Herpetosiphon gulosus: one gene and its partner. The protein of the gene in region 1 binds, or shares a complex with, the protein of each later gene. Links are inferred from orthologs where the notes say so. Each region holds a gene or a part of one and is shown on either strand. Other genes may lie near its edges. The genes, in order: rny and pfkA.

Region 1 (3,203 bases):
CGGGCGAGGGGCGTTTCATCGTTTATGATCGGATGCTTCCCCTCGCGTGCGGGAGAGGAGCGACGTTTCCGCCCGTATGACCGATCGATGGCGATGCTTCCCCTCGCGTGCGGGAGAGGAGGTTAGGGGGTGAGGGCATCAACAACGCCGACTAATCCATCCTGCCTTGCTAAAAAACTACCCCCAAGCTTAGCCTTGATTAAAACTTTGTAACAATCGCCCTAAAAACTGCCAAAACTCCCAACAAATGTGCCGTTTACTAGTGAGCAATCTAGGCTTTGAATGAATCATTCATGGCCTGAATTGGCGTTTTAGCGAGGATTTTACCTGATAAATGTTGATAATTGTTAGGAAATATTTTCACAAAAAAGCTATGTTCAATTAAGCATAATGATCATAAGACTCCCCGCAATTGCAGCAAGTTTAGAGAAAAATGCGCCTAAATGGAGAGAATCTAGAGAAACTTGGAGAAAATATCCCCCGTAAATCATCCCACATAAAGGGGATATAAAACTGCTCATGGTGTAGGATCAGAGGGATAACACCAAGGGAGGAATCTGTATCACGTATCAGCTTGACACTACCTAGCAAAACGTCTATGATACGGCAGGAAACGGAATTCTTAGCAATCCCTTAACACAGCTTATCATCGTGCCATTTCGTCGGTGAACCTTAACAATTGAGCCAGGAGGAAACCCTGTGGACTTTATCCTTCCAGCTCTGGCTTTACTCATTGGCCTAGCTGCAGGCGCAGGCGGTGCCTATGTTTGGTTAACGAAAAAATCTGGTGTAGCACTGGCCCAAGCTGAAGCAGCAGCACAACTACAATTAGAACAAGCCAAGACTGAGTACAAACAATTGCAATTAAAAGCCCGCGAAGAACAACAACAGCTGCGGGAAGTTGGTGAAAACGAACTCCGCGAAGCTCGCAATCGCTTGCAAAAACAAGAAGAGCGGGTCAATCGCAAAGAAGAAACTCTCGAACGTAAGCTCGACCAAACCGAAAAGCGCGATCGCCAGTTAGGCCAGCGCGAGCGAGCGGTCGAAAACTTACACAGCGAAGCCGAACGCCTACGCGCAGCCCAACAAGCTGAGCTAGAGCGGGTCGCAGGTCTCACTAACGAACAAGCACGTGAAATTATTCTCTCTCGTGTTGAACAAGAAACCCGTGCCGAGGCTGCTCGCCGCATCCACGAAATCGAAGCGGCAGCAAAGCTCGATGGCGATCGGATTGCACGCAAAATCGTTGGGTTGGCGATCCAACGCTGTGCATCAGATTATGTCGCCGAAATTACTGTAAGCACGGTACAACTGCCCAGCGAGGAACTCAAGGGTCGGATTATCGGGCGCGAAGGGCGCAATATTCGCGCATTCGAGCAAATTACTGGTGTCGATATTATTGTCGATGATACGCCCGAAGCGGTCACACTCTCTTGCCACGACCCAGTACGTCGTGAAGTAGCCCGCTTAACCCTGAACCGATTGTTGAAAGATGGTCGGATTCACCCCGCCCGCATTGAGGAAGTCGCTGATAAAACCCGCCAAGACCTTGAGCAAATAATCCGCGAAGAAGGCGAACGCGTGGCCTACGAAGCCAACGTCCAAGGCCTTCATCCAGATCTCTTGAAGATTCTGGGGCGGTTGAAATATCGTACTAGCTACGGCCAAAATGTCTTGCAGCATTCGTTAGAATGTGCCTTTTTGGCAGGAGCGATGGCAGCAGAATTGGGTGCCAATGTGCAGGTTGCCAAGACCGCAGCGCTGCTCCATGATATTGGGAAAGCCATTGACCACGATGTACAAGGGCCGCACGCGTTAATCGGGGCTGATATTGCCCGACGGCTTGGCCGCAACGCGGCGGTAGTTCATGCAATTGCTGCCCATCATAACGATGAGGAACCTCAAACTGTTGAGGCTTTTCTTGTTCAAGCCGCCGATGCTATCTCTGGTGGTCGCCCAGGCGCTCGCCGCGAGACCATCGACTTGTATATTAAGCGGCTCGAAGCTCTTGAACATGTCGCCACATCGTTTCCTGGTGTTCAACGGGCATTCGCAATTCAAGCCGGTCGGGAAGTCCGGGTTATGGTGCAACCCGATGCGCTTGACGATCTGGAAAGTATTCATTTGGCTCGCGAAGTGGCCAAAAAGATCGAGAGTACCCTGCAATATCCAGGTCAAATCAAAGTTACCGTCATCCGCGAAACCCGTGCGGTTGATTATGCACGGTAAGCATAGGGCGAGGCTCTGTGTGTGAGGGAGAGGGCAAAGATGGTTTTTGTACCATCGTGGGCATGCGGCTTGGCAAGTCCGTGTTCATCGCCCTCCCCCCTCAAACCGAGAAGGCGCGATGCGTGCATGACAGCAATCTCTACCGTTCCTTTTCAAGGAGGCAGCAATGGCGTATCAACTAGATCGCTTTAGCAACGACGACCAACGGACCACTTCAGCCGATGCGCCCAGCAATGCTGGCGCAGTGCACAACGATGCCGAAGTATTAAAGGTCTCTACCCGTTCACGCCCATCGGCTGTTGCCGGGGCCATTGCCGGAGTTATTCGCGAGGCGGGCCATGCCGAAGTTCAATCGATCGGCGCTGGCGCAACCAATCAGGCGATTAAAGCCGTAGCAATCGCTCGCTCATATCTGCAAGAAGAAGGAATCGATATTGTATGTGTGCCTTCGTTTATTGATGTTGCCATCGATGAAGAGGAACGCACTGCGATTCGCTTATTAATTAAAAAAGGCTAAAGCAGGTTGAGGCGGTTGCAGCCTAGGCAATTGCTGTTGGCACTAGCAAGCAAGGCGATTTAGCATCAGCTAGATCGCCTTGTTTGTTTTAGCTCACATCTGAAACCCACCAGGGTTTTGAATTTTGTTGGTGAACCAGTAGCGAAAATCAGCAACATGACGGCTAAGCTTGGCACTCAATTCTTGCCATTCGTTGCTCTGCATAAACGAGCGGAGTTCAATTTCTTCATCCGAGGTTATCCCAAGGATCATTTCGGGAGCCTCAGGCGTACCACCCAACGAAAGCCAGGCATCGCTGATCGCGCCATGCTTCATCAGAGCAGGAACAAACTCACTCGTGACATACTCAAGATGAGCTTGCTCGCGGCCTTCTGCTATATTCCAACTCATCAGTAGTTTTATCATAGTTCTATTGTAGCAGAATTCACACCCAGCGACAGCATTTGGCCTAGCTGCA
Region 2 (3,241 bases), on another replicon or contig:
TATATTTTTTGACTCGCGTTTGAGCGTAGTAAATCGCACCCCAAATCGTTAGTTGATGCAGCAAATAACCACCCCAAGCGGTTACTCGTGACCAAAGCGTTGGGTTGGGCAACTGCCAATAATACCAACTTGCGCCTTGATCGGGCAGCTTTTCGATCGCGTGTAAGCGCTGACCAGCCCACCAAATCAGCGCGGTAAAGCCAAAACTGAATAAAATTCCCAGCCAAAGTGCCATTTGGGCTGAACGCGGCTGCGACTGATCAAGCGACGATTGCATACAAAACCCCTTTGATAGAAGGATGAAGGATGAGGGATGAGGGATGAAAAAGAACAGAGAACAGAGAGCATAGCTGTAATGGTTCATTGGGTTGGCAACCAGTGCTCGTTCCCTCACCCCCAGCCCCTCGCCCACGGCGGCGGGCGAGGGGAGCACTGTTGGAGCGGTTCCCCCTCGCCTCGCGGGCGGAAGAGGGGGTCAGGGCATGCTGGCCGTTGTTAACGCGATAAACCATTACACATAGAACAGAGGACAGCTGATGCTCTTCGTGTTCTTTATGGTTTTGTTGGCGTGCTCTGCTTGTCCTGAGTGGTTAGAAATTTCATCCTTCATAATTCATCCTTCATCCCTACGTAAACGCTTGCTATTTGGATTGAACAATGCCATGATAAGCTTGAAATGAATTAGCAACGCAATAGTCGCTTCTTGGTATAATGGGGCGCACCAAGGCCGAGGCACATATGCGAAAATCGTCAACCAATCGGCTACTCCTGTGGGTAGCAATCGCAATCGTTTTGTGGGTGGTAATCCGGCGAACTTCAATCGTCATTGTCGTTCCAGTAAGTGGGTTTGGTTTTCTGGGGTTTCTGGTGGCGAGTGTGATCTTGGTCTGGTGGCTTTTACGAAAAGTGTTTTGAACTCAATGGCAAGGGTGCCATCGACGGCAATGTCGCCGCTTCAAGCATAATAACTTCAATGAGGTTTGATCATGCATCGCATTGCCGTTTTAACCAGTGGTGGCGACTCCCCAGGGATGAATCCCGCAATTCGTGCAGTCACGCGGACTGCGCTCCATGCAGGTTGTGAAGTGTTTGGTGTGTATCGAGGCTATGCTGGCCTGATTCAAAATGATATGCGTCGGCTTGAATATAAAGATGTTGGCGGCATTATCCAACGTGGTGGCACCATGCTACTCACCGCTCGCTCGCCCGAATTTATGACTCCCGCTGGCCGTGAAAAAGCTATGGAAAATTTGCGCTGGCATGGCATCGAAGGCTTGGTGGTGATTGGTGGTGATGGTTCGTTACGTGGGGCCGCTGCCCTGACCGCCGAACATGGCTTACCAACAATCTGCTTACCAGGCACAATCGATAACGATATGTATGGCACTGATATGAGCATTGGTGCTGATACGGCACTCAACACGGTGTTGGAAGCAATCGATAAAATTAAAGATACTGCTTCATCGCACCAACGCGCTTTTATCATCGAAACCATGGGTCGCCATTCCGGTTATTTGGCCTTGATGGGCGGCTTGGCGGGCGGTGCTGAGGCAATTCTGATTCCCGAAATTCCCGATACCACGATTGAAGATGTGGTTGAAGTGATCAAGCGTTCGTTTCGCAAGGGTAAAACCAACTGCGTGATTGTGGCTGCCGAAGGGGCGCACTTGAACGCTCAAACCATCCAAGACCAAATTAACCAAATCGATGCTGAGGAAAGTGGCTTTAGCTTTAGCTTTCGCACACGGGCCACAATTTTGGGCCATATTCAGCGCGGCGGTTCGCCCTCGGCTTTTGATCGCACGTTGGCGACGCGGCTTGGTTCGGGCGCGGTCGAGTTTTTGCTATCAGGCAAGAATGGTGGGTTGGTTGGCATGCAATCCCGTAAATTAACCGTCACGCCCTATGATGAAGTGCTGGCGAATCCCAAAGTGCTTGATGCCAAACTCTACGAACTTTCCAAAATTCTTGATCGCTACTAAAGAACAAAGAGCATAGAACATAGAACAGAGCGATCATAAGGACTTAATTGATCCGACGAGCGAAAAGAGCATAGCTGAATTTGTTCTATGCTCTTTGTTCTATGTTCTTATGCACAAAGGTACTGGCTATGCAACGCCCAACCTTTATTCCGCCAAGCCCGACTGAGCCACCAACTATGCGTGGCCCACGGGTTACCACAGCCGCACCAATGCCCCGTGCGCCGCTGCCGATTACCCGACCGCTGACTCCTAACGAATTTAACACCGCCTTGGTGCACTTGTATCGTGGCGAATTGACCCGTGCCAACACCTGGCGGGTGCGGCTCGATGGCACAACCAACTGGGCGGTGCTAACGACTGGGGCGACGCTTTCGTTTGCCTTCAGCAGCCCTAGCAACACCCCCGTGATGATTCTGCTCAATTCGTTGTTGATTATGTTTTTCTTGTTTATCGAGGCACGGCGCTATCGTTTTTACGATTTATGGCGGACGCGGGTGAGAGTAATGGAAACCGAATTTTTCGCCGATATGCTTGCACCCGAGCCAGATAGCGATCAGAGCGGGCCACATTGGCGCGAACTGTTGGCGCAAGATTTAATGGAGCCGCACTTTAATATTAGCCTGCTCGAAGCCATGAGTCGGCGTTTGCGGCGCAATTATGTCTGGATTTTTGCGCTGCTGGCTTTGAGTTGGGTCACCAAAGTCGGCATTCATCCCACAATTGCCCAATCGTTTGGTGAGGTGTATGATCGGGCGGCGGTAGGCCCGTTGCCAAGTTGGTTTATGCTCTTGTTTGGAGCTGCCTTCAATGGCGGCTTAGTCTGGCTCGGCTGGCTAGGCGAGCAATCTCAAGAATCAAGTGGCGAAATTCTGAGCCGTAACGAGGCCCGCGATAAAATGGGCAGCGGTACGCCTAACGAATAAACGCCCAATCAGTGGAGTTCTACATGTCACGGATTGTGATCAAAAACGGCTGTATCATCGATCCAGCCCGCAAAACTGCGACCGTCGGGGATTTGGTGCTGGAAAATAATCGGGTACGCGAGGTCATCGAGTTGGCCATGGCTCCCGATTCTTATGGCGATGATGTTGAGTTTATCGATGCTTCGGGCTGTTTTGTGACCCCTGGCTTCATTGATATTCACACCCACTTGCGCGAACCAGGCTTTGAAGGCAAGGAAACAATTGCCACAGGCATGGATGCGGCAGTGCGCGGTGGCTATACCACGATTTGCCCAATGCCCAACACCAATCCTTCGC

What was found.
Region 2: rny (region 1) and pfkA share a complex: the UniProt entries of both Bacillus subtilis proteins name them as parts of the possible RNA degradosome complex. The link is inferred for Herpetosiphon gulosus from one-to-one orthologs.

Annotation. Positions count from the first base shown.
Region 1 is NZ_BAABRU010000002.1:245,917-249,119, forward strand. The notes cover bases 76-2,953. They hold rny (ribonuclease Y), read left to right. Parts: upstream 76-678; coding sequence 679-2,229; downstream 2,230-2,953. Other genes in these bases: ABEB26_RS03125 (stage V sporulation protein S), read left to right, coding at 2,396-2,746; ABEB26_RS03130 (hypothetical protein), read right to left, coding at 2,840-2,953. Also shown: more of ABEB26_RS03130, read right to left, coding at 2,954-3,136. UniProt on the Bacillus subtilis protein: Endoribonuclease that initiates mRNA decay. Initiates the decay of all SAM-dependent riboswitches, such as yitJ riboswitch. Involved in processing of the gapA operon mRNA, it cleaves between cggR and gapA.
Region 2 is NZ_BAABRU010000018.1:16,226-19,466, forward strand. Bases 69-2,984 are described here. They hold pfkA (6-phosphofructokinase), read left to right. Parts: upstream 69-986; coding sequence 987-1,982; downstream 1,983-2,984. Other genes in these bases: ABEB26_RS20725 (hypothetical protein), read right to left, coding at 69-277; ABEB26_RS20735 (DUF2270 domain-containing protein), read left to right, coding at 2,111-2,905; ABEB26_RS20740 (dihydroorotase), read left to right, coding at 2,929-2,984. Also shown: more of ABEB26_RS20725, read right to left, coding at 1-68; more of ABEB26_RS20740, read left to right, coding at 2,985-3,241. UniProt on the Bacillus subtilis protein: Catalyzes the phosphorylation of D-fructose 6-phosphate to fructose 1,6-bisphosphate by ATP, the first committing step of glycolysis.